DNA from 2 places in the Arthrobacter sp. NA-172 genome. Region 1 is predicted to be linked to the other one. Evidence: predicted binding sites of a transcription regulator. Region 1 holds the regulator's gene; the other holds the start of a gene.
The links. The regulator LexA, encoded in region 1, represses DNA repair genes until DNA is damaged. The targets are predictions, from matches to a motif close to TCGAACANNTGTTCGA.
Positions count from the first base shown of each region.

Region 2: ACF0H6_RS13095 (LexA family protein) is a predicted target of LexA. The motif match lies at 13,688-13,703, and genes of this name have one in related genera.

Region 1 is NZ_JBINOT010000003.1:1,266,423-1,282,198, reverse strand. Features, by position in the region: gene hisB (imidazoleglycerol-phosphate dehydratase HisB) at 1-250, opposite strand, end outside; partial or broken gene ACF0H6_RS20160 (histidinol-phosphate transaminase) at 294-1,413, opposite strand; gene ACF0H6_RS20155 (LysM peptidoglycan-binding domain-containing protein) at 1,515-1,796, opposite strand; gene lexA (transcriptional repressor LexA) at 2,245-2,994, shown strand; gene ACF0H6_RS20145 (ATP-dependent DNA helicase) at 3,038-5,101, opposite strand; partial or broken gene hflX (GTPase HflX) at 5,094-6,657, opposite strand; gene ACF0H6_RS20135 (class I SAM-dependent methyltransferase) at 6,808-7,422, shown strand; gene dapF (diaminopimelate epimerase) at 7,403-8,371, opposite strand; gene miaA (tRNA (adenosine(37)-N6)-dimethylallyltransferase MiaA) at 8,403-9,344, opposite strand; gene miaB (tRNA (N6-isopentenyl adenosine(37)-C2)-methylthiotransferase MiaB) at 9,351-10,979, opposite strand; gene ACF0H6_RS20115 (lytic transglycosylase domain-containing protein) at 11,002-12,261, opposite strand; gene ACF0H6_RS20110 (regulatory protein RecX) at 12,403-12,960, opposite strand; gene recA (recombinase RecA) at 13,007-14,053, opposite strand; gene ACF0H6_RS20100 (DUF3046 domain-containing protein) at 14,307-14,546, opposite strand; gene ACF0H6_RS20095 (MarR family winged helix-turn-helix transcriptional regulator) at 14,588-15,085, shown strand; gene ACF0H6_RS20090 (helix-turn-helix domain-containing protein) at 15,215-15,667, opposite strand.
Region 2 is NZ_JBINOT010000002.1:142,928-158,703, forward strand. Features, by position in the region: gene ACF0H6_RS13030 (family 78 glycoside hydrolase catalytic domain) at 1-1,758, opposite strand, end outside; gene ACF0H6_RS13035 (TetR/AcrR family transcriptional regulator) at 1,965-2,534, shown strand; partial or broken gene ACF0H6_RS13040 (FAD-dependent monooxygenase) at 2,596-3,463, shown strand; partial or broken gene ACF0H6_RS13045 (DUF4193 family protein) at 3,618-3,734, opposite strand; partial or broken gene ACF0H6_RS13050 (DUF4913 domain-containing protein) at 3,897-4,164, opposite strand; gene ACF0H6_RS13055 (MarR family transcriptional regulator) at 4,257-4,631, shown strand; gene ACF0H6_RS13060 (MFS transporter) at 4,628-5,884, shown strand; gene ACF0H6_RS13065 (hypothetical protein) at 6,499-6,768, shown strand; gene mobF (MobF family relaxase) at 7,099-10,650, shown strand; gene ACF0H6_RS13075 (hypothetical protein) at 10,830-11,198, shown strand; partial or broken gene ACF0H6_RS13080 (Y-family DNA polymerase) at 11,305-12,480, opposite strand; gene ACF0H6_RS13085 (hypothetical protein) at 12,571-12,981, opposite strand; gene ACF0H6_RS13090 (hypothetical protein) at 12,966-13,250, opposite strand; gene ACF0H6_RS13095 (LexA family protein) at 13,243-13,674, opposite strand; gene ACF0H6_RS13100 (single-stranded DNA-binding protein) at 13,954-14,466, opposite strand; gene ACF0H6_RS13105 (ArdC-like ssDNA-binding domain-containing protein) at 14,523-15,692, opposite strand; gene ACF0H6_RS13110 (hypothetical protein) at 15,770-15,776, opposite strand, start outside.

The DNA.
Region 1 (15,776 bases):
ACGTGATGGCGACGTCTTCCACCGTGTGGTGGGCGTCAATGTGCGTGTCTCCGGTGGCCTTGACTGTCATGTCGATGAGCGAGTGCTTGCAGAGCGCCGTCAGCATGTGGTCATAGAACGGCACCGACGTGCTGATATCCGAGACGCCCGTGCCGTCGAGGTTGATTTCAACCAGGACAGAGGACTCGCTGGTGGTCCGTTCCATGCGTGCAGTCCGTGCGGCCGCCGTGCCGGCGCCGTTTTCGCTCATTGAGATGTCCTTAGGAGGAAGGAGTGGTGGGTCTGGATCAAGTCTAGGCCGGTGCGGAGACCTGGCCGTCCAGCAAGGCTTCGAGGGCCTCAAGGAAGGCTGTGGTCTCCGGTTCGGTGCCGGCCGTGACTCTGAGGTGGCCCGGGATCCCGACGTCGCGAATCAGGACTCCCCGCTCCAGCAGGCCTTGCCAGAGCTCGTGGGGATTCGTGATTCCACCGAAGAACACGTAGTTGGAATCCGACGCCGCCGGCTTGAAGCCCATACGGGCCAATTCACTGACAATGCGGTCCCGTTGGACTTTGATGTCCTCGACGTCGGCCATGAGGGCCTCACGGTGCCGGAGTGCGGCAAGCGCGGTCGCCTGGGTGATGGCCGAAAGGTGGTACGGAAGACGGACCCAGGCGGATGGCATCGGCCACTTCGGGGGCCGCTGCCATGTAGCCGATGCGTGCACCGGCGAGGGCGAAGGCTTTACTCATGGTCCGGGAGACGATGAGGCGCTCACGGCCAGGAAGCAGCGTCAACGCACTTGGAGTGTTGTCGTGGGCAAACTCGTGATAGGCCTCGTCCACGATCACCACCGTCTGGCTTGCTTCTCCGGCCTCGTAGACCGCTTCGACCACGTCCAGGCCAAGTCCCGTTCCTGTGGGGTTGTTCGGCGAGCACAGGAACACCACATTCGGCTGGAGATCGCGAACCTGCGCAGCGGCGGAGGCGGCATCGAGTCCATAGTCTTCCGCGCGGACTCCGGCGATGTAGGCCGTGTCTGTTCCGCTGGCCAACAAGGGGTACATGGAGTACGTGGGAGGGAACCCGAGCGCGGTCCTGCCGGGGCCACCGAAGACCTGGAGGATCTGTTGGAGTACCTCGTTGGAGCCGTTGGCTGCCCAGATGTTCTCGGCAGCAAGACCGTGGCCGAGGTACTCAGCGAGGGCCTCGCGCAACTCGGTGAACTCGCGGTCAGGGTAGCGGTTCAGTCCGGTGGCAGCAGCCGCCACGGCCTCGGTGATGGCCGCCTGGACATCAGCCGGTACACCATGGGTGTTTTCATTGACGTTGAGCAAAATCGGCACATCAAGCTGCGGCGCGCCATACGGGCTGAGGCCGCGGAGGTTGGTCCGGAGGGGAAGTCGGTCAAGTCGCTCAAACTGGTCACTCACCATGCCAGTTTAAGGTGCCGCGGCGGATGCCCCGAAACTGTGACGGCGCGGGACGCCCGGCTGATTCGCTCACGGCTACGGTCAAGCCCTCAAGATTGCTGCTACGGGGCCGGAACGAACAGCTGCTGGCCGGGTACGATGCGACCGTCTTGGAGGTTGTTCAGCTGGACAATCTCGGCCACGACGTCACGCGGATCCCGGGAAGGCGCGGCGGTTCCGGCGATCCCCCACAGCGACTGGCCCGATTGCACCGTAACGCTGGTAGTGGAGGTGGGCTGCAGCTCTGCCGCTGAATCAGCGGCTTTGGCGGGCGAGTTCAGGAACCCCGCCACGCTGAGCAGTGCTGCGACCAAGAGGATTGCAGGAACCCCGAAGAAGACCATTCGGCCCCTAAGGGTCAACCGAAGCCCTGGCCGGTGACGCCTTGCGGCCGGGTGCGTGGATGGTGGTGATTGCGGACATGAGCTGAGCCCTTCTGAACAAATGCCACGTTCCGGAACCTCTGGAGTGCGGCTGCCAATTCTTGCTTTCAGTCAGTGCCGGCAGGCCTGCCGTTCGTCAGTGTCTTCGAACAATTCGAAGGAACACCCCGGCCTGCAACACTTATTTAGAACACATATTCGAATCTTGCTAAGACATTTTTAGCACTTATCAACGAACGGTGTCGAGACTCGCTAGAACAAATGTTTGATAAACGCCTGCGCCTGCCCTACGTTTGAGTGAAGAAACGAGCACTAAATCAGTGCAACAGGAGGGTCTGACATTTCAGGCCAGTAGTCCCGGCAAGCGCCCCCGGCGCGGATCGGGCGGAACGGAAGGGCGTTGGCGAACATGGCAGCGAAAGCCACTGGCAACGGGTCGGCGTCACCGCGGAGCCAGCAGCCGCAGAAGGCTCCCAAGAGCCTTACCGTCCGCCAGAAGAAGATCCTGGAGACGATCCAGCGCTCCGTAAACGATCACGGATATCCGCCGTCGATGCGGGAAATCGGAGATACCGTTGGCTTGGCCAGCTTGTCCAGCGTCACGCACCAGTTGTCCCAGCTCGAAAAGCTCGGTTACCTCCGTCGCGATCCCAAGCGCCCGCGTGCAATGGAGGTGCTCATGCCGTTGACGCTGGATGGCGGCTCCCCGATTCCCGGCGTTGAAGCACCCACGAAGCTTCGCAGCACCGGGGGCCTTGCCGTCACCGAGCTCGCCAGCGCCAGCGACACAGCCATGGTTCCCCTTGTTGGCCGCATTGCTGCCGGTGGACCCATCTTGGCGGACCAGACGGTTGAGGACGTCCTGCCCCTGCCCCGCCAGCTGGTAGGCCACGGGGAGCTCTTCATGCTGAAGGTAGCCGGTGACTCCATGATCGACGCCGCCATCTGCGACGGGGACTGGGTGGTGGTACGTCGGCAAAACGATGCCATCAACGGGGACATCGTCGCTGCCCTCCTGGATGACGAAGCCACGGTGAAAACCTTCCGGCAGCGAGATGGCCACACGTGGCTGCTTCCCCAGAACACCCAGTACGAACCCATTCTTGGCGACCACGCCACGATCATGGGTAAGGTCGTTTCGGTTCTGCGCTCGCTCTAGGCGCGGCACGCTTAGGCGCAGCCAGCTTTAGGAGGACTCCGCGTTAAGCCGTGGCCGAGTCGGAGTACAGCCGCTCCAGTGCCCCGCGGACCACCGAACGGTCAGTCGTTGCCCAGAAGGGCGGCAAGGCCGCGCGAAGGAAGTTGCCGTAGCGCTCCGTCGAAAGCCTCGAATCCAGAACTGCCACCACGCCTTTGTCTCCCGTTGAGCGGATCAGGCGGCCTGCACCCTGGGCAAGCCGGATGGCAGCGTGCGTCGCGGAAACAGCCATGAACCCGTTGCCTCCTGCCTGCGCCACTGCCCGGGACCGCGCGTTCATCAGAGGATCATCGGGACGCGGGAACGGAATCCGGTCGATCACCACGAGCCGGCAGGAACCGCCCGGAACGTCGACGCCCTGCCAAAGGGACATGGTGCCGAACAGGCAGGTGTCTTCCTCCTCGGCGAACTGCCGGACCAACGCCGCCATGGTTGATTCACCTTGGCACAGAATGTCGACGTCCAGGCGGGACCGCATGGCTTCAGCGGCTTCTTCGGCTGCGCGTCGGGAGGAAAAGAGGCAGAGGGCTCCGCCATGGGAGGCCTTGATGAGCTCTTCAAGTTCGTCGAGTGCTTCGGGAGAAGTGCCGCGCCCGGGCTTGGGCAAGTGCCTGGCGACGTACAGCATTCCCTGCTTGGGGTAGTCGAAGGGCGAGCCGACATCCACGCCCGTCCAGCTGGGTGCGCCTTGGCCAGTCAGGCCCAGTCCTCCGGCTGTGGCCTCGAATGCAGAGCCAATAGCCAAGGTGGCAGATGTCAACACCACGGTATGGCCCGCGAAGAGCCCCTCCCGGAGGCGACCGGCAACGCTGAGCGGCGCGATATTGATGAGCGCAGGCGAATCCTCGTCAGGCGCTGTGTAGCCCTGCTGCGGATCAAAGGTACTGTTCCGGGAAAACCATATGACTTCCCGGTTTTCGCGGGCGGAAATCAGCCGTTCGCACAGTTCCAAAATCAACATCAACCGTGAGCGCGCAAGCTGGCGTCCGCCGTCGACCGCGTTGGACGAATCCCCCTTTGAATCCGAAAGCGCTGCGCGGCAGGCTTCCCGGAGCTGGTCCACGCAATCAAGTTGTTCGTCATTGAGCCCATTGGGCAAGAGACCGGACGGCGCGCCGGCAATCGCAAGGTCGAGTCCGTCCGCCGCAGCATTCAGAGCGTCGACGGTAATCGCGGTGTGCTTGCGGGCGCTGGAGGCTGCGGCGTGGATCATCGCTACGGACAGTTGGCCGGAAACCGCGCCCGTGACGCGATCCTGAAGCTCGTGCGCTTCGTCCACCACCACGACGTCGTATTCGGGCAGCACGGCCAGGCCCTCGAAGGCGCTGACGGCGAGCATCGCATGGTTGGTGACAACGACGTCGGACTCCGCGGCGCGGTGGCGGGCCAATTCGCTGAAGCATTCCTCCGCCATGGGACACTTCTGCGCCCCGAGGCACTCCATCGACGTGACGGATACCTGGCGCCAGGCCCGATCCGTGACGCCCGGCATGAGTTCGTCGCGGTCACCCGTCGCGGTCTTCCCGGCCCACTCCCGCAGCCTCAACACTTCTTTGCCGAGCTGAGAGGCCGGCCCTCCGATTGATATGGCGAGATGCGGCACACTCGTGTCCTCGCCGAGGGAGAACAGCTGCCCCTCGGCAGGCTCCTCGCTGGGAAAACCGCCCTCCACCTTGTGGCGGCACACATAGTTGGCCCGGCCCTTCACCAAAGCGACGCTCACCGGGCGTTCCAGTTCCGGGGTGATCGCTTCCAGGAGGCGAGGAAGATCGCGGCCCACAATCTGGGTCTGCAGCGCCAAGGTAGCCGTGGACACGAGCGTCGGCTTGTTGCTTTTCATCGCGTGCGCGATGAGCGGAATCAAGTACGCCAGGGACTTGCCCGTGCCCGTTCCCGCCTGGACCAGAAGGTGCTCACCGGTCTCAATGGCCCGTGCCACGTGTTTTGCCATTTGGTGCTGGCCTGCGCGGTTTTGCCCGCCCATGCCGGCAACGGCCCTGTCCAGGAGTTCGAGGGCAGCCCGTTCCTCAGCGGTTTCGCCGCGTTCCCCCACCTCAGCTTCAGCCATTGTTGACGAACGACTCCAGCTCGGCTGCGAGGTGCTCATGGACCATGGCCACCACGCGAGTGCCTTCCTCCTCATGCTCAAGGCTCAGGATTTCGGCGTCGGTGTTGTGCAGTTTGTTGATGAGTTCGCCGCGGCTGTAAGGAATCAGGACCTCAAGACGCACGCCAGGACGCGGAATTGCGGTGCTGATGGCTCCGAGCAGCTCGGCAATACCCTGACCCGTGCGGGTGGAAACCACCACATGGCGGGGTTCTTTCTGCTTAAGCCGCTCGATGACAAACGGGTCCGCGGCATCTGCTTTGTTCAGGACGATGATTTCCGGAATCTTCCGGGCATCCACCTCACTGAACACGGTGCGGACGGCCGCGATCTGGCCTTCGGGGTCAGGATGCGAGGCGTCCACAACATGGAGGATCAAATCTGCATCGGCAACCTCCTCCAGAGTGGAGCGGAAGGCCTCCACGAGCTGCGTGGGCAGGGAACGGACGAAGCCCACGGTGTCCGAGAGCGTGTAGCCAATCCCGTCCGGAGTCTGGGCCTTGCGGACGGTGGGATCCAACGTGGCGAACAAGGCGTTCTCCACGAGAACCCCTGCGTCCGTCAGGCGGTTGAGCAGGGACGACTTTCCAGCGTTGGTGTAGCCGGCGATGGCGACCGAAGGAACCGCATTGCGACGGCGGTTGGCCCGCTTGGTCTCGCGGGCTGGCTTCATCGCAGCGATTTCACGCCGCAGTTTAGCCATCCGGGTCCGGATTCGACGGCGGTCCAGTTCGATCTTGGTTTCACCGGGACCGCGCGAACCCATGCCGGCGCCAGCGCCGCCCACCTGGCCACCGGCCTGACGGGACATGGAATCGCCCCAGCCACGCAGGCGCGGCAAGAGGTATTCCAGCTGGGCCAGCTCAACCTGGGCCTTGCCTTCTCGGCTCTTCGCGTGCTGCGCGAAGATATCGAGGATCAAAGTAGTACGGTCCACCACCTTGACCTTGACGATGTCCTCGAGGCCACGGCGCTGGGATGGTGCCAGCTCGGCGTCGATCACCACGGTGTCAGCGCCGGTGGACAAGACGATGTCCTTGAGCTCCAGGGCCTTTCCCGAGCCGAGGAAGGTCCCAGGGTCCGGCTTCACGCGGCGCTGGACGAGGCCGTCCAGGACCTCAGAGCCAGCCGTCTCGGCCAGAGCCGCGAGTTCCCTCAAGGAGTTCTCGGCGTCAGCCAAGGTCCCTTCGGTCCAGAGACCCGCCAGGACCACGCGCTCAAGGCGCAGCTGCCGGTATTCAACCTCGGTGACGTCTTCAAGTTCCGTGGACAGCCCGGCCGTGCGGCGGAGAGCCCTGCGATCGGCCAGGTCCTTCCTGCTCGCCGTCGTAAATGCTGTGTTCTTCGTCCAAGCGGGAAATCGCCTGGGCTTTGCCAAACACGCCCCTCGATTCGTCGCGTTCCTGCTCCATGGCAGGTGCATCCTTGGAGAGAATCCGGTCGATGACAGCCTGGATTTGTTCAGGACTCATGTCCTGGGCGTCGGAATCGGGTCCGGTGTTCTTCTGCGTGGTCATGGTCTCCTTTAAGGGTTCGGCATATCCAGAATAGTGCCGATCGGGGTTTTGTGGCGCGGAATTCGCGCAGGGCTGATGCCTGGCTGTTAAACTTCTGCAGCGCAGGCTACGGTTTCCCTTGCCCGCTTCTGGCCACTAATCTGGCAAGCTATGGAGTCTGCTCACTATTTCAGCGCACAGCCCGCGGGGCCGTTCACGCGCAAGCCCCTCACGGTGGAACTGGGCGGCGCGACCCGCCGGCTCCAGACCTCTTCCGGCATCTTCAGCCCGGACGGCGTCGACAAAGGAACGTCGATCCTGCTTTCCGACGTTCCGCCGCCGGCCCCGCAGGGAAACTTGCTGGACATCGGCTGTGGCTGGGGTCCCATTGCCTTGACGATGGGGCTCATGGCACCGCACGCCCGCGTCTACGCCGTTGACGTCAACGAACGTTGTGTCACCCTGACCAACGAGAACGCGGCCATGCTGGAGCTGGGTAACGTCACCGCGAGCCTGCCCGACGACGTCGATCCCGGTTTGACGTTTGACACTATCTGGTCCAACCCGCCCATCCGCATCGGCAAGGATGAACTCCACAACCTGCTGCTCAAGTGGATCCCCCGGCTTGCTCCTGGTGGGAACGCATGGCTTGTGGTGCAGAAGAATCTCGGCTCGGACACGCTTCAGCGTTGGCTGGCTGAGACCCTCGACGATTCTTTCTCGGTCTCCCGGGAAAGTACGTCGAAGTCCTTCCGCGTGCTGCGGATCAGGAAAGCGTCCCGCTAGCGACAATGACGGCGGGGCCGCTGAGCTCCACGTGTTCACGGCCGCTTTCTCCAGGGAAGAACCGCACGCCGACGACGCCGCCCGGCACCCTCACACGCCATGTGTCGGGAGCGCCTTCCCCGGCCCAGTGACGGATGGCGACGGCGGCCGCACAGGCCCCGGTGCCGCACGATTGCGTCTCACCGACGCCGCGTTCGTGGACACGCATGGTGATGTTGCCTACGCCTTCGTGAACGAGAGGCTCAGCGGGAACCACGAATTCGACGTTGGTGCCGTTGGCCGGCTTGGGATCGACGACCGGCGCCTTGAAGAGCTGCGTGGACTTGAGCTCTGAAAGTTCCGCCAATGCCACAACCGTGTGCGGGTTGCCCATGCTGACCGAAAGGGCGGGCCGGGCAACGTCGAGTCCGTCGGCGCTGACCAGCGAGTCCATGGCCTTGCTGGTGGCATCCTCGGGGAAAATGAACTCCCAGGGCCCCATGTCCACCGCATAGCCGTCAGCGGTCCGGACAATCTTCTTGATGCCACCGCGCGTCCCGATGGTCAGGGATTCGCCGGCATTGAGCGTGACCAGACCTTGTTCGATGAGGAAATGGACGAAGACACGGACGCCGTTGCCGCACATTTCGGACAACGAGCCGTCGCCGTTCCGGTAGTCCATGAACCACTCGGCGTCGGCATCCGCGTCGAGGAGCTGGAGGCCCTCCGGGAGGAAACGTGAGGGGACAGCGCGGATGAGGCCATCCCCACCAATTCCCAAATGGCGATCGCAAAGCGTTGCGACCTGCTCAGGAGAGATCTGGTGGGCGTCCTCTGGATCCGCGATCAGGACGAAATCATTACCCGTACCGTGGCCCTTGGAGAAGGCCAGCCCGTGGAGGCCGGAAGCGGGTACGGTACCGCCGGCAGCCGCGGGCTGCGGGGCGGGAACTGCAAGGGTTTCATCCATGGGTCAAGGCTACCTGTACTGCGTGTTGCGCCTAAATCACCGACGCCGGACTTCCACAGATTTCCAGTGCCTTCGCCACCAAGTCCGGGTCCTGCCAGTCAATCCAATGGATCCGGGGGTCGGCCCGGAACCACGTGAGTTGGCGGCGGGCGAATTGCCGGGTGGCCACGATGGTTTCCTCGGCGGCGGTAGCCGTGTCGGATTCGCCGTCGAGAACCTTGAGGAACTGGGCATAGCCGAGCGCGCGCGAGGCCGTCTTGCCCTGCCGGAGTCCAGCGGCGTCCAACCGCGTAACCTCAGCAAGGAGTCCGGCGTCGACCATTCCGTGAACCCGCATCGCGAGGCGATCGCGCAGTATCTCGCGATCGACGTCGAGCCCTATCTGGACTGCAGGCTGGAAGTACTCGCGTTTGGGCATGAACGAGCTGAAAGGCCGTCCGGTGAGCTCGAAGACTTCCAGCGCGCGGATAATGCGACGGGCGTCACCGAGCCTGCCGGCCGAGACGGGATCGACGCGTTCCAGGCGTTCCTGGAGGCTTGGAAGACCGTCCGATTCGTGTTCTTGTTCCAGCCGTTGCCTCACGCCTGGATCCGTGCCAGGGAACTCCAGGACATCCAACGCTGCCCGAACGTACAGTCCGGAGCCGCCCACCAGGATCGCACGCTTGCCGCGTGCATGGATCTCGCCGATAGCCAAGCGGCATTCGGCTTGGAAATCGGAGACGCTGGCTTCCTGGGTGACGTCCATGGTGTCCAGCAGGTGGTGGGGTACTCCCCTGCGCTCCGCGGCGCTGATCTTGGCTGTGCCGATGTCCATTCCGCGGTAGAACTGCATGGCATCTGCGTTGATGACCTCACCGTCCAGCGCAAGGGCGACGGCGACGCCGAGATCGGACTTGCCGGACCCGGTTGGACCGACGACGGCGATGACGGGCGGCTTCGGATCGCGCGATCCGGCCCGTGTTGCGGACATGAGGGCCTAACCGCGTCGGATCGGCAAGGAGGGCATGCCGAGGGAAACGGACTTCAGGCCGCCGGACCCGGCGCCAGCCGGCCCCGTGGCCGGAACGCCGCAGGAGTCTGCCTGGGAACGGTCCCACGCATCCCCTGCGCGTGAGCGTCGCAACGTGTAATCCCCCGTCGTGGCAGGGTCCGAGACGAGGTGGAAGGCTGCTGCCTCGGTGATGGTCACGGTGACGAAGTCGCCCGGTCGTGGAGCCTCAGCGCCTTGCGGCACCGAAAAGTGCACCAGCCTTTGGTCCTGGGAGCGGCCGGACAGGCGGTGCGTTTCCTCGGCTTTGCGGCCGGATTGCACCGTGACGAGGATTTCAACACGGCGTCCGAGCTGCTTCGCATTCTCCTCGGCCGCGATCCGGTCCTGAAGGGCCGTGAGCCGCTCGTAGCGTTCCTGGACGATTGCCTTGGGCAGTTGCTCCGGCAGTTCCGCAGCCGGAGTGCCCGGGCGCTTGGAGTACTGGAAGGTGAAGGCCGAGGCGAAGCGCGACTTCTCGACGACGTCGAGCGTGGCTTGGAAGTCCTCTTCCGTCTCGCCGGGGAAGCCCACGATGATATCGGTGGTGATCGCGGCGTGGGGAATCTTGTCACGGACCTTGTCCAGGATCCCCAGGAACTTGGTGGAGCGGTAGGAGCGGCGCATGTCCTTGAGCACCTTGTCCGAGCCGGACTGGAGGGGCATGTGCAATTGCGGCATGACGTTGGGGGTCTCGGCCATCGCGTCGATGACGTCGTCGGTGAAGGCCGCGGGGTGCGGACTCGTGAAGCGGACGCGCTCAAGGCCCTCAATGTCACCGCAGGCGCGCAGTAGCTTGGAGAACGCCAGGCGGTCCCCGAATTCCACGCCGTAAGAGTTTACGTTCTGACCAAGCAGGGTGACCTCAACTGCGCCGTCGTCCACCAACGCCTGGATTTCGGCCAGGATCTCGCCGGGACGCCGGTCCTTCTCCTTGCCACGAAGTGAGGGCACGATGCAGAAGGTACACGTGTTGTTGCAGCCCACAGAGATGGAAACCCACCCCGAGTACACGGAGTCGCGCTTCGTGGGCAGAGTGGACGGGAAGACGTCCAACGATTCCAGGATTTCCAGCTGGGCCTCGTTGTTGTGCCGCGCCCTGTCAAGCAATGCCGGCAGTGCGCCGACGTTGTGGGTGCCGAATACTGCGTCTACCCACGGAGCTTTTCGCACGATGGTTTCGCGGTCTTTCTGAGCCAGGCACCCGCCCACGGCAATCTGCATGCCCGGATTGGCGGCCTTGACCTGCTTGAGCTCCCCCAGGTTGCCGTAAAGCTTGTTGTCAGCGTTCTCACGGACCGCGCAGGTGTTGAAAACCACCACGTCGGCCACTCCGCCTTGGACCGGCACGTATCCGGCATCTTCCAAAAGCCCGGCCATGCGCTCAGAATCATGGACATTCATCTGGCAACCGAACGTGCGTACCTGATAGGTACGGTGCGTCCCAAGGTCAGGTACTACGCCGTCGGGAACCGCCGGGGCGGGGGCGGACGTGGGCTGCTGAAGGGAGGCTGGTGCTGGTGCTGGTGCTGGTGCTGGTGCTGGTACTTGTGCTGGTGCAGCGGAAGGGGAACTCACCAATCAAGAGTAGCCCCTCGGGCTAGTACCAATTGAAGCCGATCTCGTGCTGCCACGCGTTACACGGCGAACCGTAGCGGTCGCGGATATAGCCCAGCCCCCATTCGATCTGGGTCCGGTAGTTGCTGAGCCAGTCGCTGCCGGCCGAATAGTACTTGTCTGCCGGCAGCGCCTGAGCAATACCGTAGGCCAGACTGCTCGGATTCGTGGCATCTGTCATCCAGCTTGATTCCTGGTTCCACAGCTGGGACAGGCACTGCATCTGGTCCTGGCCCCAACCGTAGGCGCCGAGCCGGGAGGAGGCATATTGCCGGGCTCCAGCCGGGTCGTTGACGACGTTACCTCCGCCGCCACCGCCGTATCCTCCGCCGCCGCCTCCGCCGCCTCCGGCACTGACCGGTCCGCTGCTGATCGGCGCCGGGGCTACCTGCTGCTGAGCGGCCTGCTGGGCTCGCCTGGTGGCGGCCGCCGCAGCGTCCGCCTCCGCCTGGCGTTGCGCTGCCTCGCGTTTGGCTTCCTGGGCAGCCTGATAGGCGGCAAGCGCCACTTGGCCTTCTTGGTACTTCTGCGCGACTGCGGCAGAAGTGGATGTCAAGGACGCCAACTGGGCGACCATGGTCTTTCGCTGGCCGTCCGTAGCGGCAACGCTGTCTTCTGCAGCACGCCTGGCGGAATCGGCGGCCTGTGCTTTCGCCGCGGCGTCACTGTCCAACTGCGCCAGGACATCGCGGGCGGCCTGTTCCTGGGCAGTTGCAGCTGCGGATGCCTGCGACGCGCTCAAGGCGTCCGCATGCAGCTTCGCCGTACGGTCCAAAACCCGGTTCAGCAAGGCATAACTCTGGATATTGTCAGGCGCGATCGCGGCATTCGCGACAGACCAAGGACCGGGATCAAAGCCGCCTGACTCGTATGCCTTGACCACGAGCGAGGACGTGGCCTTTTTGAGGGAATCCGCCTTGGCCTTCGCTTGTTGCGAAGCATCGGCCAATTTCTGGGTCACACCCTCCTGGTGCACCAATGCGTCGTGCGCCTTGGTGTATTCAGTTCCGGCTTTGATGGCGGCCGCGCCAAGCTCACCGGACTTCTGTTGGAGGCCTACCAACAGCTGGTTGATACGGTCCACTTCGCCACTCGCGGCCGCTTCATTGCCTTGGGCCTGCTGCACCTCTGCCCAACTGGGATAGCCCGACGGCGGCCCAGTGTCGTCCGCGGTTGCCGGGCTTGCTTGGAGGAGCGACGCGGCAAGCAAAGGCACAATGATTGCCGAAAGTCGCCACGACATCGGTTTCATTGATTCTGACCTGCTTCCCGACTCGGAACACTAGTCCAGAACCCTAGCCGAAGGTTTCCGAAGGATACACACCCCCTCGCCGCGCGAGCCGATACTCACAGGGAGCTCTCAGCTTCACCGGCGCGACGCTGCCTAGTCGAAATCGTCCGGTTCCACGGCAATGCCCTCCCGGCCACTGCGGGATCCCGACTCCGCCAGCGCCTCGTCCAGGACCTCGCCAACAATCCGGAAAGCGCCTGATGGCTGGTAGCCCTTGCGGGCGAGCATGGACGCGAGGCGACGGGTCTGTTTGTCCCGTTCAGCCCTATCGGAAAGGTCTACGCCTGCCCTCAAACGGCGCGCCACCAAGTCCCTGGCCGCCTGCTGTTCGTCTTCATCGCTCAGTTGTGCCAAGGCTTCCTCCGCCGTCTCGGCGTCGATGCCCTTGTCCGCCAACTCGCGACGCAAGGCACCCTTGGCCAGCTTCCTCGACTGAGCCCGGCTGCGAACCCACATCTCCGCGAAGTCTGCGTCATCAATCAGCCGGACTTCCTCGAAACGGTCCAAGACGGCCCCGGCGACTTCCTCCGGCACGTTCCGCTCAGCGAGTTTGCGTTCCAGCTGGAACCTGCTCTTGGGAGAGTTCGTCAATTGACGGAGCACAATGGCCCTTGCCACCGATTCTGGATTTGCCTCGGAATCGGCGGCCACTGACGCATCCGCAGACGGGCCCCAGGACCGGGAGCGGCCTTGGCGCTTAGCCGTCAACGGCCTTCAGCTTCGGAGAGGTCTCGGCTTCGGCGGGCTTGACTCCGACACCAAGCTTCTCCTTGATGAGCCGCTCGAGATCTGCTGCCAGCTCCGGGTTGTCCCGCAGGAAGCGGCGGGAGTTCTCCATGCCCTGCCCCAGCTGGTCGCCGTCATAGGTGAACCATGATCCGGACTTCTTGATGATGCCGTGCTCGACGCCCATGTCGATAATGCCGCCCTCACGGGAAATGCCCTGGCCGTAGATGATGTCGAACTCAGCGATCTTGAAGGGCGGAGCCATTTTGTTCTTGACGATCTTGGCCTTGGTGCGGTTACCCACCGAATCCGCACCTTCCTTCAGCGTCTGGATGCGGCGGACGTCGATGCGGATGGAAGCGTAGAACTTCAGGGCCTTACCACCGGTGGTGGTCTCGGGGGAACCGAAGAAAACGCCGATCTTCTCACGGAGCTGGTTGATGAAGATAGCGGTGGTCTTCGTCTGGCTCAGCCGGCCGGTGATCTTACGCAGGGCCTGGCTCATGAGGCGGGCCTGAAGGCCGACATGGGAGTCGCCCATTTCGCCTTCGATTTCAGCGCGGGGAACCAAGGCCGCGACGGAGTCGATCACGACGACATCCAAGGATCCGGAACCGATCAGCATGTCCATGATCTCCAAGGCCTGCTCACCGGTATCCGGCTGCGAAACCAGCAGCGCGTCGGTATCGACGCCCAGTTTCGCCGCATACTCGGGATCGAGGGCGTGCTCGGCGTCGATGAAGGCAGCGATGCCGCCCTGGCGCTGGGCGTTGGCCACAGCATGAAGGGCGACGGTGGTCTTACCTGAGGATTCCGGGCCGTAGATTTCCACGATGCGGCCGCGGGGCAGGCCGCCAATGCCAAGGGCGACGTCCAAGGCGATGGATCCAGTGGGAATGACCTCGATGGGCGCACGGATGTCGTCACCCAAACGCATGATGGAGCCCTTGCCGAATTGCTTGTCGATCTGGGCAAGCGCTGCCTCGAGCGCCTTCTCACGATCCTGATTTGCCGCCATGGCTCACACCTCTGATGCTTTCTCGCTGTGGACTGGCCTGAACGGCCGCTTTCCTGTCCTACCCGACGCTAATACGAGCCGCTGACAATATTGCGTGCGACTTCGCCTATGTGGATAACCACGGACTTCGAATGAAACGGAAACCGGTCCGTCAGGATCAATTTTCCTCTGAAAGGAGCATAGCCTCATCCGAACAGATATTCGAACAATTGGCAGGCGTGTCCCCCGGAAACCGAACCCCGGCAACGGGAACTTAGTAGCTCGCGGTGCCTCTGTCCGACGGCTTGATGTCCCTGCCCAGCCGTCGCTCCGGGGGAACGTCCTGGACCTCGCACAAAGCAAGCCAGACTTCGCGGGGGCTGTAGCCCGCAGTCAAAGCGTCGTTTGCCGTACGTCCTCCGACGCCGGCCAATACAAGGGAGCTACTGAGGACCCGGGAGTAGCCAGCTCCGAATTCGTCGTCCATCAGTCGCCAGAAGTCGCTAATCCGCACCAATAGAGTCTCTCACGGGAGCGGACTCTAGAATGGTTGTCATGAGCAACACTTCCGATGACGCACCGGACATTGTAGAGGCAGGCGACAGCGTCGACGCCGCACTCCAGCAGGTGGAACACCAGCTGAGCATGTTCTGGCGACGCGCAAGATCGCTGTCCCACCAGCTATCGCGTCAGGTCCACCCCGACATGGAACCGGCCGCTTACGGACTCTTGTCGATCATCCGTAAAGAAGGCCCCATCCGCCTGACGGACCTCGCTTCGTGCATCGGCGTCGGAAAGCCGTCGGTGAGCCGCCAGATCGCGTTCCTTGAGAGCATCGGCATGGTTTACAAGGAGGCCGATCCCCAGGATGGCCGTGCACAGTCAATCCGGCTGACCCCTAAAGGCGAAGAGAAGATGCACCAGGTCCAGGACGCGCGCCGGCAAGTGTTCCGGGAGCGCCTGGGTGAGTGGCCCCTCGAGGAAATCCAGACCCTGGCGGACTACATCGAGCGGCTCAACACTGCTTACGGTGAAGGAATCGTCAAGGACTAAGGAAGTCGCCAAGACGCACAAAAAGAGGGCCCCCATTGAGGCCCTCTTTTTGTGCTTCAAATATTCGGCAGCATCCACCGAAGGACAGGGTTCACCGGAGGCCAGCGTTCACCTGAGGACAGGTTCCGTCTAGCGGGCTCCCGAAAGCATGCCCTGGGTGAAGTCGTCGTTCAGTTCGGCGCTCAGCTCGCGGTCCAGATCGCGGCCATAGCGCTGGGCGAATTCCTGCGGGACGGTGTCCGGAACAGCGACGCCCTCGGCGACGGCAACCCGGTCACTGACTTCGCGCAGCATGCCTGACAGCGGGACATCCAGGGCTGAGCAGATCGAGGACAGCAGCTCTGAGGATGCTTCCTTCTGGCCGCGCTCAACTTCGCTCAGGTAGCCAAGGGAAACGCGGGCGCTGTGCGAGACTTCGCGGAGTGTACGGCCCTGACGCTGGCGGACATCGCGCAGAACATCACCGATTTCGTGACGCAGTACAACCATTTTGCGCTCCTTCTGTTCGCTCGGTGCCTTCTCGGCCAAGCCCACATCCTTCCAGCGGACAACGCCGTTAATGGATACGGGCTGCTTAACCATCTGTATCGCCTTGCTCCCTCGTGAGTCCGGTTCACCGCTGAGGTGCGCCGGTTGTTTCTTCATCCTAGGCGCCTCGGCTCTTCCGAGGCGACACAATGTAACAACTATT
Region 2 (15,776 bases), on a different contig from region 1:
CCACCGGCACATTGCATCGTAGTTTTCCTCGAGGACCCGCAGGTCCTCGTAACGTTCGTAAAGGGTCCACGGGACGATCGCGATGGCGTCGCCCCACCCGGCGGAGGACACAATTGCCCCCAAGCCCGATCCGGTTTCAGCCTCTTCGGCGTCGAACGGCGAGCGCGGCGAGTAAATGGGTACCTGGCCGTCGGGGAGCTGGTCCGCCCGGAGGTTGCGCAGCCAACGGGTAAGGAAGGGCGCAACCCGCGCGTTGTTCGCGGCGGCGGGCGCGTAGGCGGCTATGTCGCCGGTCCAGCCTGCCCGCTCGCGCTGCGGGCAGTCCGTGGGGACAGAGAGGAAATTGGCACGCTGGCTCCAGAGGACGTTTTCGTGCAGGCGATTGAGCCGCTCATCCGAACTGTGGAACCCGCCCGCGGCTTCGAGGTCGCTGGCGATGACAATCGCCGCGAGCTCGTCGCGGGTCGGCTGCACGGCGAGCCCCCGGAGCCGGGCGTAGCGGAATCCATGGAAGGTGAACGTGGGCTCGAAAGTCTCACCCCCGGGCAGGCCCGCCGCGATGTAGACATCCGTCTGCTCCTTGTTGATCCCGTCGATGTTGATGAACCATTCACCGTGGGCGTCAAGTGTCTCAGTATGTTCGATCGTGACGGTCTGACCCCGCTCGGTGTAGGGAAGGGTGAGCCGGACCCGTCCGGCGATCACCTGGCCGAAGTCCACCACAAAGCCTTCATCGGGCGAGCCGGTCACCAGAACTGGGTCAACCGTTGCAACCCGCCGCACTGGTTCGCCACTGAACGGGACGATCCGGGCACTGGCTTCATCGCCAACAGCGGCGGGCCACCACTGACGATCGTCGAAAGCGGGCCGGTCCCAGTCCGCTGGCTCGGCCCGACGGTCGAAATACTCGCCCACGAAAAGGTCTGCGTAACGCCAGGGTCCGGCCGAGCAGCGGACCTCCGGTCCGGAGAGGACGACGGCGGAGCTTCCGTCGTCGTATTCGAGGTGTACCTGCCAGATGGCCGAGGTCAGATCTCCCCACTGTGCGCTCGAGCCCGTGAGCCCGATGCGACCCGCCCACCAACCGTCGGCGAGAGCGAGGCCAAGGGCATTGCCGCCGACGCTAAGCAAGTCTGTGACGTCATAGCACTGGGCCGAGAGACGGTGGGTGTAGCTATCGAAGCCCGGAGCGAGAACCTGATCGTCCGCCTCGGCTCCGTTCAAGCGCAGCGAATACGAGCCACGGGCCGTAACGTACGCGCGGGCCCGGGCTAGGCCTTCCCCGACGATGAACTCCTGCCGCAGCAGTTGCACCGGGCGCAGCCGGTCCTCGGGCGCAGCCTCCGGCTTTCGGCCCATGATCCAATCATTTAACGACCACCGTTCAACCTGGCCACTCTCCTGCGGCGGGGTCACCCACTGCGCCAGCCAGTCGCCGTCGTGCAGGAGGCCGGTCTCAAATCGGGACGATGTCCAGTCTCCCGGAGCGGGGCTATCCTCGGCCCAGGCCCGGACCCGCCAGATGTAGGCCGTATTGGACCGCAGGACCTCACCGTCGTACTGGATCAGCACGCTCTCGGGGCTGTCCATCCGGCCGGTCGCCCACACGCAACTTCCGGCCCGGTCCTCGACTTCAATCTCATAGGCATTTTGCCGGGCTTCCTCAGGAACCCAGGAAAAGCGGGGGCGCGCGGTGTCGAGGCCCAAGGGCTCAACCAAATGCTCGACGCGCACGCCGGTGCACCGGATGGAAGACATGGAAAGCTCCTTTGCTTCTGCCACCAAAGGCAATGGTGGGGATGGCCACGTGGGCTAGCTCAAGGGTAGGAGACAAAAACAATGTGCGCAAGGTTTTTATCGTGTTTGTTATCCGGTTGCTCTGTAAATCGGTGTCTAATGGGGGCATGAGACAAAGGCGGAAGACCGGAAGTTACGGGGTAGGGCGGGAGCGGCGGGAGGCGATCTTGGAAGCGGCATCAGCGAAATTTGCCGAGTCCGGCTACCACCGCACCCCCATGTCCCGGATCGCGGAGGACGTCGGCCTCACCCAAGGTGGCCTGATGCACCACTTCCCTTCCAAGCAACACCTGCTCATCGCCGTGGCAGAGCGGCGGCTCCTTAATACCGCCAGATGGTGGGAGGAACTTGGTGAGGACCTCGACGGTCTTGAGGCATTCCGGGAGATCGTGCGCAGCACCGAAAGGCTCTTGGCCGAACCTGGCCTCATCGAGCTCTTCGTCGTCGTCTCGGCCCAGGCAGCCGATGCCGACAGCCCGGCGAAGCATCTCTACGCAGAGTGGTACGAGCGGGCGATCGCCGGCGTCGAGTCCCGCCTGGTTCAAGCCGCGGCAGCCGGGCACCTCAAATCCGGACGCGACTACCGCGCAATCGCCGAAGAGTGCATCGCCGTCAGCGACGGCCTCCAGCTGCAATGGGTCATCTCTGACGGGAAGCTCGATCTGGTCGGCCGCGTACGCGCCTTCGCAGAACGCCTCGCGGAGGACCTCTCAGTCGATACGGCCCATCGCGCCTGAGCATCCCGTACGGCGCCTGGAGCGCACGCCGGAAGACGAGTTTTTTGGATTGAGGTTTCATATGTTCGACGTGATCATTTAGCGGCGGCGCCCCGACGGGGATGATGCTGGCCAGCGAATTGCGGCTGAACAACGTAAACGTGCTCGTGCTGGAGAAGGACGCGGAACCGGTCAAGGCGGTCCGCTCGCTCGGCCTGCACCCGCGCAGCATCGAAATCATGGACCAGCGCGGGCTGCTGGAGCGATTCCTAGCACACGGGCAGCAGTATCCCGACGGCGTCGGCCGCTTCGCCGGGATCGCCCAGCCCCGGCGGCCGGACCTGGACACCGCACACGGCTACATCCTCGGCATCCCCCAGCCCGTCACCGATCGACTGCTGGAGGAGCATGCCCACGAGCTCGGCGCGCAGATCCGCCGCGCCTGCGAGGTAACCGGGATCGAGCAGGACGAGGACGGGGTGGGCATCGAGCTCGCCGACGGCACACGGCTCCGCTCGCGCTGGCTCGTAGGCTGCGACGGCGGACGAAGCCTGGTGCGCAAGCTCCTCGGCATCGGCTTCCCCGGGGAGCCTGCCACCACCGAGTGGCTTCTCGGCGAGGTAGAAGTGACTACTCCGCCGGACGAGTTGGCCGAGGTGGCAGAGAAGGTGCGCAAGACGCACAGGGGCTTCGGCATCGGCCCCGCCGGTAACGGCCTCTACCGCGCAGTCGTGCCCGCGGCTAACATCGCCGAGGATCGCTTGGCCCCGCCGAGTCTGGAGGCGTTCCGAACCCAGCTTCCGGCCTACGCTGGCACCGACTTCGGCGCCCACTCACCGCGCTCGCTGTCCCGGTTCAGCGACGCCACCTGCCTGGCCGAACGATATCGGGTAGGCCGGGTTCTCCTCGCGGGCGACGCGGCGCACGTCCACCCGCCCTGGGTGGGCAGGGAATAGCCAAATGGACGTTATGTAAAACTGAACCCTGCGTATCTCATCAGATGCATCATTTCGGCGTTACCGGTGCCGCGCTGACGTTCCCCTGAAGGCGCATTGACAGCTCCACATCAGGAAGATTCGGCGTAGGTCCGGTCCTGTCGAGATGTCAGCTTTCGCACTCTATGCAGTACGACTGGCCGTTGCTTTCGCGGGCGAGCTGGGACCGGTGCCGGACCAGGAAACAGGAGGCGCAGGTGAATTCGTCCTTGCCCTGCGGGACGAGGGTCAAAGTAGGGCTCGCTGCCCACAGCCGGGGACAATTCTGATGGGTTACCCACCGCTACGGCTGTCGAGGGAGCTGCCCCAACGGCTCCCGATTTCCGGCGTGGATAACCCGAATTGAACCCAAGCGTGGACAGTCTAGAGTTGCCTGGCTTTTTGGGGTCTAAATTTCCTGAAATCGCACGTCGGGGAACCAGCCGATTGGGGCTTTTTTGGGCTCCAGATGCTCGGGGTCGCGGTGTTCTTTCATGTCGCAGTTGTAGAACGGCCCGCGTGGGTTCCAGCAGGACGCCCATGTGGTGGTCTGCGTGGTCCCGCCACCAGACGCTTATCCCGGTTGCAGGGTCGAGGCGCAGGTGCTCCCAGGAACGCCATAAGGCCGCGACGCGCGAGACGGCTTCGGGGTGGAAGTACCACTCGATGCACCACTTATCGATCAGTGGCTGCGGGAAATTCGACAGAGCAGGACTTCGCAGACAGCAACGAGCCTGTCCCTTTGGCCATTGACCTTCGGACAGCCGTAATGCGGTTATCTCGAAGACTTCGCGTCGAAGCGACCGGGGACGTCATCACTCCCGGTCAGCACACCGTGCTGGCGCAGTTGCGCAGAGGACCCCAAACTCTCCGGGAGCTGGCTGAGGGCGAGCACGTGCAGGCACCGTCGATGACCCGGATCGTCAATGCTTTGTCCGAGCATAGTTTCGTAACCCGCACGGATCACCCCGACGAAAAGCGCCAGATACTCGTGACAATCACATCCGCCGGTGAGGATGTCTTCGCAGAGGCTAGCCAGCAACGCACCGCTTGGATGGTCAGGCGGATAGAGTTGCTCAGCGAAGAAGAACGAATAATCCTCAGCCAAGCCGCGCAGATTATGCAGCGGATGAGCGCCAAATGAGCCCGATGTTTCGTTCCCTCAGCAACCGGAACTATAGATTGTGGGTTGGCGGATCGCTGGTATCCAACATCGGGACGTGGATGCAACGCGTTGCACAGGACTGGCTGGTCCTTACTGTTCTTACAACCAACTCCGGTACTGCCGTAGGTTTCACCACGGGGCTGCAGTTTCTCCCGATTCTCATTCTGGGTCCATATGCTGGCGTTCTCGCGGACCGCTTCAGGAAGCGCTTGATTCTCATCTGGACGCAGACTGCCATGGCCCTCTGCGGCTTGATCGTGGGACTTCTGGTCGTGGCCGGGGCGGCGCAGCTTTGGCACATCTACGCAGCTGCGCTCGGTCTGGGGATTGCCAGCGCTATCGACGGACCAACCCGGCAAGCTTACGTGTCAGAACTCGTGGATAGGGAAGACGTTGCCAATGCGGTGTCCCTCAATTCGGCATCTTTCAACACCGCGCGGCTCACAGGCCCGGCCTTAGCCGGTGTCCTCATTGCATGGATCGGAAGTGGGCCCGTCTTCCTTCTTAGTGCGGCCAGCTTTGCAGCGGTATTACTCTCACTATGGCGGATCCGCCCCAATGAATGTGCCCCATTTTCCCCCACGTTCCGTCGCAGGCGCCAGATATCCGAAGGCCTGAACTATGTACGCCAACGTCCGGATCTGGTACTCATTCTCTGGATGGTCGGATTTATTGGAGCCTTCGGAATGAACTTCCCAATCACCAATGCGCTAATGTCGACTGCCGAGTTCCGGGTAGGACCTGGAGAATTCGGGCTGCTGGGGTCGCTCATGGCAGTTGGCACTTTGGGTGGGGCCCTCCTTGCAGCTCGCAGGTCCGGCCCCCGGCTACTGCACCTGATCGGAGGCGCCGTTGCACTGGGGCTGTGCTCGTTCGTTGCCTGCCTGACGCCGACTTTCTGGCTCTATGCAGCGATGATGATCCCCGTGGGCCTAGCATCCATCACCTTCGTAAATAGCTGCAACACCAGCATCCAGCTTTCCACAGACGGAGAATTCCGTGGCAGGGTCCTTGCCTTCTACCTTGCGATTAGTCAGGGGGGGACTGCCCTTGGGGCGCCGCTGATGGGATGGATCGGCACCGAATTTGGTGCACGCTGGTCGATCGGCATAGGCGGAGCTGTGGTCATGATTACGGGAGTCGTCGCACTGATAGTGGTGAGTGGCCGGAGCCCACTCCCGTTCAAATCACAAGTCGTGAATGCACTTTCCCTCCGTCGGGCAACCCGCTAAGCCTAAGGCCGAGAGAGCACCATCGACCCGGTAACGCAACCTATCCAGCTAGCCACTGGAGCATCCCCTGTTCTCGCGCGAGGCGGGAAGGCCTGAGCGACACTTTTGGTCGCCTCCGACACCGCGTTTACCACCCAGGACATGTCTGAATTAAGCACACCCCAAACTGACGTCAGGGTGAGCCAATTTTTCATGTCAGGAAAGGGTGGTCGGAAGAGTTGATTGACACCCGACGGTCCAGGGTCTCAGACTCCAACCGGACACTATCCCCTTTGAGGGCGACATCGGCCGCGAAACCCTCGACCAGTAAAAGATCGATTGGTGTAGACCGACGCCTGTTGATCACCCGTGAATCTGCCCCACCTGTCGGCGCGACGACAGGTGGGGCAAAGAAGCTGAGAAGGCGTAGGTGACCGGCCGCAAGTCTCTCTCTGCGCAGCCGGCCAGATGGCGACAGTGTGTTCGAGCCACGTGTTATAAGGCGACATCCTGCACGTCCACCGCCCCCGCGCACACCTCTACCGGTTCGCCCGCACCAAAGTAACGAAACGTCGCCAAACAGGCACTGCAACCTTCATTTCATCATTCACACCTCTGGCATCCAAGGTCGAACCGTGAGCGCCGACTCACGGCGCGTCATGTCGTCCTTTGACTCGCCGTTCATGAAGGAACGTGATCGGAAAAGTTTGCGAGGAATGTGGCGAGCGGTTCGAGCCGTCGCGCAAAACACAACGGTTCTGCGCGACGCGATGCGCCAATCGGCGGCGGGACCGTCGCCGACGGCAACGGATGCACGCGATGACAGTGGCGAGTCTTCAGCCTTTGCCAATCAGCAGGACAGCGTCTGTTCAAACCAGTGGCGTCCGCAAGCCCGCGGCGAGTAGAGACTCCGCAAATCGGCCACTCGATCCGATGACTAGGCGGCTCCAGCAAACCATCGACACCCTCCAAACGGCCCTTCGATCGCAGTCATCGGAACTCGAACTGCTCGAGCGGTCCAACGCCGAGCTGCAGGACCGCGTAGAACTACTGAAAGGAGAAATCACCCGCCTCAAACGGTCCCAGCGATCCAATATCGAAGATCTGGCTCACGTCGCCGCCCGCCTCGTGGCGGTCTGCCAAGCAATAAGCACCGGACTCGACAGCCCAACTATGGACATTCTGCGGCGCCGCGGATGGATTCGACTCCGCCCACAATCCCCCAGACTCCAGCCATGACCATGTCCATCGCCCGGCTGTCCGCCCAGTCTGGTCTGAAGTACCTGTTCAAGACCACGATGATGGACGACGTCTCCCCCACCCCCGTTGATACGACCACGTACTACATGAAAGCCGGGACACCCCAGGGCTACTGGCTCGGCAGCGGTCTCATCGGCATCAACCGAACATCCGGAGAACCCGTCACCGAAACCGACGCGAAAGCCATCTTCGACCACGCCATCCATCCCGATACCGGTGCTCCCCTGGGCCGTCCGCACAGCCAGCCGACCGTCGTCGAAACAAGACAAGGCCAAACCGAAATGCGCCGGGCAGTCGCTGGTTTCGACTTGACGTTCAGCGTTCCCAAATCCGTCTCTGTGCTCTGGGCAATGAGCCCACGAAGCCTCCAAGACCAAATCTTGCAAACCCATCACGACGCCGTCAGCGCCACCCTGGACTGGCTGGAAGAGCTCGTCATTCACACCCGCGCGGGGCGCAATGGCGTCGCAGGCATCGGCACCTGCGGCGCCATTGCCGCCGCGTTCGACCACTGGGAGTCACGCTCCGGAGACCCGCAACTGCACACCCATATGGTCATCGCCAACCGCATCCAACGGATCACCGACGATGCCTGGGTCACCCTGGACTCAAGGACGCTCTACAAGGCGGCTGTCGCGGCGAGCGAGCACTACAACGGTCTCCTCTTCGACGGCCTCAAACGAGACCTCGGCACCGACACCGATATCCGCGAGCCCGCAGCCACCACCCACAACCCGAGCCCCCAGCTCACGGGCATCGACGACGTCCTGATCCGGGAATTCTCCAACCGCTCCCGCCTTATCGACCAGGAAACCGACCGCCTTGTCGCCGAATGGATCAAGGTCCACGGCAGAAGACCCACCGCAACCCAGACCGTAAAGCTCCGCCAACAGGCCACGCTCTCCACCCGGACCCCCAAGAGCGAAAGCATCGCTCCACTACACCAGCTCTCGGCACGGTGGCGCGCACGGGCAACTGGCAAAGGCTTCGAACCCCAATTCGTGCTGGCAGCCACGGTCCGGGGGTCCCGAACTGCGCCATTCCGCATGTCCGACTTCGCGGCTGACTGGGTAGACGCCGTCGCGAGTCTGACCCGCGATCGTGTGGCTGCCAAACGCGCCACCTGGAACCGCTGGAACCTCCTGGCAGAGGCCGAACGGGTCTGCGCCGCCATCCGCTGCCAAACCCCGCATGACCGCAACGCGCTGATCGACTCCGTCGCAACCGCGGCGGAAAGCCAATCGATTCCCCTCAACGAATACCGCTACAGCGTCCCCGCAAATGCGCGCCCCGATCTCCACTACGGTGCCCGAAGCGTCTTCGACTTCCATGGATCCCGGCTCTACACCGACGCCGGCACCCTCGCCTGTGAGGAGGCCATCCTGGCTGCAAGGAACGACGACGGCGGCCCGGCTATCCGCGCGACTGAGGCCATCAACGCGCTCGCCAACTACCGGCACCGCAGCGCTTTCGGCCTGCATTCCGATCAGAGTGCAGCTTCTGCCGAGGTGCTGTTGAGCGGCAATCGGCTCGATGCCGTCGTCGGTCCGGCCGGCACCGGCAAGACAACGACCCTCGGCGCGGTAAAGGCTGCGTGGGAGGCGGAATTCGGTATCGGCAGCGTAGTCGGACTGGCACCCGCGGCGGCGAGCGCGGAAGTTCTTGGGAGGGAGCTGTCCATGGTCACCGAGAATGTCGCGAAGTGGCTCCACGAATCCGCAGGCGGGGGGGCTGGCAACCGGGCAGGTAGGTTCTTCGATGCCGAAAAGCGGCTGAGCCAATCTTTAACTGCAAATCCCCGGCTGGCGCAGGAAGCCACTCGTCTAGCCGCGGAGCAGAACCGATGGCGGTTCCGCCCAAACCAACTGGTCGTCGTCGACGAAGCTTCTGTGGTCTCTACCCTTCAACTCTCTGCCCTTGTGCAACAAGCTCGGGACGCCGGAGCTAAAGTCCTGTTGGTAGGCGACCCCGGGCAGCTCGACGCCATCGACGCCGGCGGCGTCCTCGGGTGGCTGGATCGCCAGGGAAAGGCTGCACGGCTAACCACCATACGGCGCTTCGAACACACCTGGGAACGAGAGGCTTCGCTGAAGCTCCGGGCCGGGGACTTCTCTGCCGTTAGCGCATACGAGGAGCACCAGCGGATTCAACACGGGACTTATACCGACATGGTCGCTCAGGCCTACCTGAGCTGGCAGTCCGACATGCGCGCGGGCAAGTCGGCCATCCTCATCGCGGCCGACAACGACACAGTCAGCATGTTGAACGAACGGGCCCAAGCCGACCGCGTGGTTCAAGGACTTGTGGACGCCGAACGGGCGGCGCCACTGAGCGATGGGCTCCGTGCGTGCTGCGGTGACACGATCATCGCGCGCCGCAACGATCGCACTGTTTCGGACAGCCACGGTGACTTCATCCGCAATGGCACCCTACTCGACGTCGTACGCGTTGGTCGCCGCGACGGCTCCCTCGTTGCGGTCCGCGGGGATACCGGCGCGACGGTGACGTTGCGCCGTGGCTATGTAGAGTCCTCTGTAGAGCTGGGTTATGCGACGACGGCCCACCGCTCCCAAGGAATCACCGTGGACGCGGGTCATACCGTTGTCACGCAGGGCAGACTGACACGCGAACTGCTATACGTAAGCATGACGCGGGGTCGTCTCGGCAACCACGCTTACGTCAGCGAGAACGATCCCGCGGATCACGAACCTCTGGATCCGGCCTTAAGAGCATCTTGGCAGGAAATCCTGGGCGAGGTACTGGCTGCCGAGGGCGCCGAACGAACCGCCCACGAAGTTGCCGAGCGTGAACGATTGAGCGCAGACAACCTGGAACGGCTCAGCGCCGAATACGACTACCTCGCCCAAATTGCTGCGGACGAGGAGCTGACAAAGACGCTCAAAGTGCTCGCGCCCTCGAGAATCGACGAGTTGAAGCATTCCCCGTCCTGGGGTGCAGTGGCGGCGGCGTGGCGCCGGTCCAATGGAATTAGCCGTCCAAGCGCACAGCGGATCATCGCAAAGGCGTTGGAGACGAGTGGGTCGATGAAGGATGCAACTTCGGTAATCCACTCCCGGCTCCTCAGCTTCGTATCGAGAATGCCCGAGAGCAAGCCAGCACTGATCCCGGACCCGGTTCAAACTGATCGGCCCGACCTCGCCGACATGGTCAGCCAGGTATCCGACCGGATCAGACGCAGGGCGATCAACCTTGCAAAAGCCGCCTTGCTGCAGGACACCGAATGGAAGCGAAACCTCATTGAGAACCTGGCGTCTCAGGACGACACGGGTCCAGTGATTAGCAATGTCGCGGTCTATCGGGACAGATGGGGCATCGACGACTCACCATTGCCGCTCGGGCCGAGGCCGGCGGACCACGAGTGGGAGCGGAAAACGCATTACGAAGCCATTCAGCACTTTATCGACCGGGCGCCCTCACATGAAGTCGAGCATAAACAACCGAGCATTTGGGCAGGAGGCCATATTTCTCATGAAGCCAGCCTTATCAATGTCGGTTGGCAGCTCTAAACTGAACAAGAAGGTAACTCATGGTCTCAAACCCAGTCATTAAGCCGAGAGTCGTGACACCCGCATTGGTACTCGCCAGCGTGGGCGTGGCTATCTTTGCTGCGTTAGCTCTGGCTGTCAGGTGGCCTGAGGGTTCAACCCAGTTACTTCGCTGGGCTAGCTTCCTTATTTGTACGGCCTTGGTCGGCTTGATTTGGCTGGTTCGCGGCCGCCGTCGTCGTGCTTGGCTCTTAGACGCCAAAGAAAAGTGGAATCGTTTCGAGGACGTCAGACGGACGCACGGCACGACCACGGAAATCACCATCCTCAGCGTTGACGCCCTTGAACCTACTGGTTCGTGGATCACCATCAACTGGAACCGTTTCGGCCATGTCCAAACCGCATGGCTGGAAGCGCTGCAAGAACCCATCTGGGCAGGATCGGTCCTGCTAATTTCGCCGGATCCGGCCCAAGTCATGCCCGGGATGCCTTGGCCTGCCACCTACTACCTACAGGCCTCCCACTGCCACGCCTGGGCGCCGGGAACAAAGTACAGCGGCGGCTCGTGAGTGAGCGTGGACTTCACCGCAGACACTGACGGACGGCCGGTCTCACCTGGAATCCTAGGTAAACCCAAGTTGTCTCGAAAGGTTGGTAGCGCTCCGCCGGCGAGGTTCAGGCCGCTTTGACGAGGGGTAGTTCGTCCCAATGGGTGGTGTATCTGGGGGAGAGCATGTCTCGTTTCATGGTCCAGTCCGGTCCGCCCTTGATGCCGGGGTAACCCAGGCCGACGGAACCGCGGCCGTACCGCTTGCTGACATCCTCCAGGAGCGTTCCGATGCCACGTTCCTCGTGAAGATTCTCGAAGAGTTCCAGAGGTTTCTGGTTGCCGCTGGGCCGCAGGTCGGTGACCATGATCCCGGCACGGACGTATTTCACGCCGTCGTTGATCCGCGGGATCAGCGCGTGGGCCGCTTTGGTGAGAATCACCGGGTCAGCGGTGGGCATGGGCAGCGCAACGCACACGGACGGGTAGGACGTGTTGCCCGGGCTGTAATCGGACGTACCGGCAAAGGCGGTCAGAACTTTGGCTTGCTGATCGTGTTTGGCCAGGCGGGCGCTGGCCTGCTGCGCGTACACGCTCATGACCTGACGCATGTCGGCCGCCGTCCTGATCGGCGTCGAAAAGCTCCGGCTGAAAATCAGCTGGTCCCGGCCGATCCGTTCCTCCTCCATAGGGATGCAGGGGGTTCCCTGCAGCTCGAGGACGGTGCGCATCATCACCACGGAGAACTTGTCCCTAATCGCCACCGGGTTCGCCCGGGACAGGTCAAGGATCGAGTAGATCCCCATCGCTCCCAGGCGCTTCGTGAGCCTGGTGGCCACACCCCAAATCTCGCTCACGGACAGCCGGGACATCAGAGCTTCACGCTCGGCCGCCGGCACGGATTCCCACCGGCACACCCCAGCGAAGACAGGGTTGTGTTTGGCCCACTTGTTGGCCAGCTTCGCCAGGGTCTTCGTGGGCGCGATGCCCACACAAACCGGCACCCCGACGTGCGTCCTGCAAGCATCCTTCATTGAACGCCCGAGGGCCAGCAGATCCTCTCCGGAGCCTTTGACGCCCAGGAAACACTCATCAATCGAGTAGACCTCCTGCCACGCCGAATACCGGCCAAGCAGCTCCATCACCCGTGTACTGATCGAACCGTAGAGCTCATAGTTGCTCGATCTGGCCAGCAGCCCCCATTCCTTCGCCCGCGGTGCGAGCTTGAACCACGGCTCGCCCAACGCGATCCCCAGGGCTTTTGCCTCGCTCGACCTCGTGACCGCGCAGCCGTCGTTGTTGGACTTCTGTGGCCTGTCTGGTTATGTGGCCTGAGTCTGCGGAGACCCGTCGTGGCATGGGAATGCGGTATTTCCCTGAAAGCAATGTGTTTGTCAGGGGAACATATATTGTGCAATCGAAGTAATGTATATGATTGCGAGTCCGTGTCCGGCACCCCAGGCCACCGATTGCGGCCATTTTGCCGAGGACAGTCTGGATCTTTCCGCTACGTCTCTGCTCTGTCGGTCTTGGTGTTCCAGGCGCAGCGGTTTTAGGCCGTAAATTACGAGCGAAACCGTCAGGGCCGTGAAGGCGGCGTACGCAAGTGAGGGTAGCCCCTGGTAGGACGTCATCGGAGGCAGGGCAAAAGTGATCGCGGCGGCGGTGACAAGGACCGCAAGGTGGACTGCCTCGAAGCCGATCTCGCCCTTTCCGCCCGGTTTGATGGCCATGCGGTGTCGCCCGGCCCAGCTGAGGCCATAGCCCAAGAGGAAGAGATACACATAGATCAAGATGCGTGCCATTTGCAGTGCTTTCGCGCGTAGTTGAATGCATCATAGCCAACGCGCGGAATTTGTCCCGCTCCGAATCCGCCCACCACGTCGCGGTTGAGGCCACATAACCAGACAGGCCACAGAAGTCCAATTATGTTCCCCGGAACATAATCGGTCAGAACGATGAGCGGTTTGCCTTCCAGGGAAGGATCGAAGATCCTCTCGGCGCTGGCGTAGAAGCAATTGACCTCCACGTGGGCGATTTCCTGCATCCGGCGCATCACCACAGGCCTAGACATAATGAAGGCACCTGATCGCAACGCCCCAGATCCGCAAATCCGAAAGCTCACGGACCCGGATCGGCGGGTAACTCGGATTATCCGCCTCCAGGACCACGCCCGCCCTGGTGATCCGCAGACGCTTGATCGTCAGTTCCCCGTCCAGGACCGCCACCACCACCGACCCGTCCTTGGGTTCCAGCGCCCGGTTCACGATCAGCTCGTCCCCGTCACTGATCCCGCCCGGCTCCATGGAATCCCCGGCAACCCGCACAATGTAAGTGCTCGTCTTGTCCTTGATCAGGTACTCGTTCAGGTCCAGCTCGGAGGAAAAATAGTCCTGGCTCGGCGACGGGTAACCCGCCGGAACGGCCACCGGAGCCACCGGGATATGCCCCGGCGCGGCCCCCGCGTCTATCATGCGAGGGTCCAAAGCAAGACTCATGACACACCTTTATTCGAAAATATGTTCGAATAAAGTCTAGCCCTCGGCACCGACAGTTTCATTTCTTTGCGGAATTGCATCCGATGCAGGGACCAAGAGTGGGAGCCGGCGTTTGCCAACAAAACGGACGATTTGATCACCTCAATGAGGTTCGCCAAGTTAACGTCGTACCTGCGAATCGAAGATCACACCAAGTTGAGGGCAAAAGATCGATGTGCCGCCATGGGAAGCACATCGATCTGATTCGGTTTTTCGTCCCCGGCGGAACGGGGCGGAGCCTTAGTAACTCATCTCATTCCCCTGCGGCGCCCCGAAAGGGGGCACCACCACCGGACTCTTCGTGGCAATTTTGTAGACCGGTGCCGCCGCCTCAGCAGCAGCCGCGAACTCGGGACCTGCCTGAACTCCAGCATCAGACCCGGCAACCGCCGTGTGCGCGGCTCGCTGGTATACGGTCGTGCCGAAGCGCAGGTCCGGTCCGATCGTGTCGGCGACGATACGGCGGGCCTCGCGTTTCTCGCCGTCTTTCTCGTAAGAGCGGAATTCGAGTTCGCCCGCCACTGTGACGGGGTCGCCTTTTTTCAGGGAGTTCGCAGTGTTCTCCGCTAGCGCGCGGAATGCCGAGACGTTGTGAAAGACAGGCTCTCCGTCCTGCCACGCGCCGTCCGCTCCCTGGATTCGCTGGTTGACTGCGACTCGCAGCTTGGCGTGCGCGACGCCCGATTCGCCGTAGCTCAGCTCGGGGTTGGCGACAAGGTTGCCGGCAATACTGATCGGAATTTTGGTGCTCATTGCTTTCATCCTTTCCAGTCGCAGCGAGCATTTCTCGCTGGACAACTAACTTAGAGTCAGACCCCAGGACCGGCAATCACAGGCCCTGCCAGCGGAGCCAAGGGCTGCCCCGCGCTCACGTAAGATGTCGGCTGGTTGAGGTGTGGAGCAGCCTCGACTGCGGGAACCTTGCCTCCGAACCCAGACGGCTGGGTGACTTCGAGAATCCCTTTAGTTGCCGCCGTAACTCGCCCCAGAACAGACTTTGCAATGTCCGAGCGCGACCGAGGCAACTTGCCTCCTGGACCTTGCGAAACAGCGTCGTTCTCCGCTTCGATGACAGCGTCTGCCCATCCCGCCAAATATGAGGCTGATTGTGGTCCGCGGTCGATGCCATGGGCACGTAGGACCGTGTAAGCAATGGACTCGGCCTCGACTTCGGCGAGCCCCCGGTGGTCCGCGCTGCTGCCGTAAAGCCGTCCGACGTCGTCGTCCGGGCCGTGCAGAATAACGTGCCCCAGCTCGTGGGCGAGTACGGCGGTGCGTTCCTCCGCGCTCAGCCAAGCACCTACTTGGACGCGGTGCTTTGAGAAATCCGTATAGCCACTTGTGAGTCCGTACTGGGCGTCCTCGACGTGTATTTCAAAGCCGCGCCGGTGAGCAACCTCAGCCAAAGAATTGAAAAGGTCTGAATCGATCATTCCTCGTTCGATTCCACCACGCGGCACAAGCAGCGGTGTCCCCTCCGTCTGGGAGACGTCGAAGACGGCCTGACCACGCCAACCGGTGATGACGGTCTTCTTTCCGCTTTCGACAGCGCCGCTAGGTAGCTTCTCGCCAACGCGCGTCCGCTGCCGGCTGCCGTCGGGCAAAGTGAATTCCTGCATACGTGAAGTGCGCGGCGCAATGACCCACAGGGCATGCTCGCCTTTCAACACTGCGCGGCCGTGGCGTTCCCATTCCCTGTACCCAGCCACGAGGGTGGGCTCATCAGTTCCGCGCTGCGCCATCTGCATCATTAGCAGAGCCACATTTCCGCCGGAGTACCGCCAAAGAGTGGCAGAAGCGTCCAACAGCATTTGCCAACGAGATGGCGACTCAACGGCCTGTTCCAGGATCGTGTGGAGTCCATCCGTCAGGACGGCGATGCGCTCCTCCGGAGTCATGCGCTGCTTGCCAAATTCGGACAACGCGGACTCAGGGTCGGCCGGGGTGGAACGCGATGCGCTTTCTTTTCCTGGAGCCACGACGGCCACCTCCATGCCTCTTGAATCCGCTGGAGCGGATACCTGTTCATGTCTCTGGATGCCCAGACGGCATGACTTCAGAAC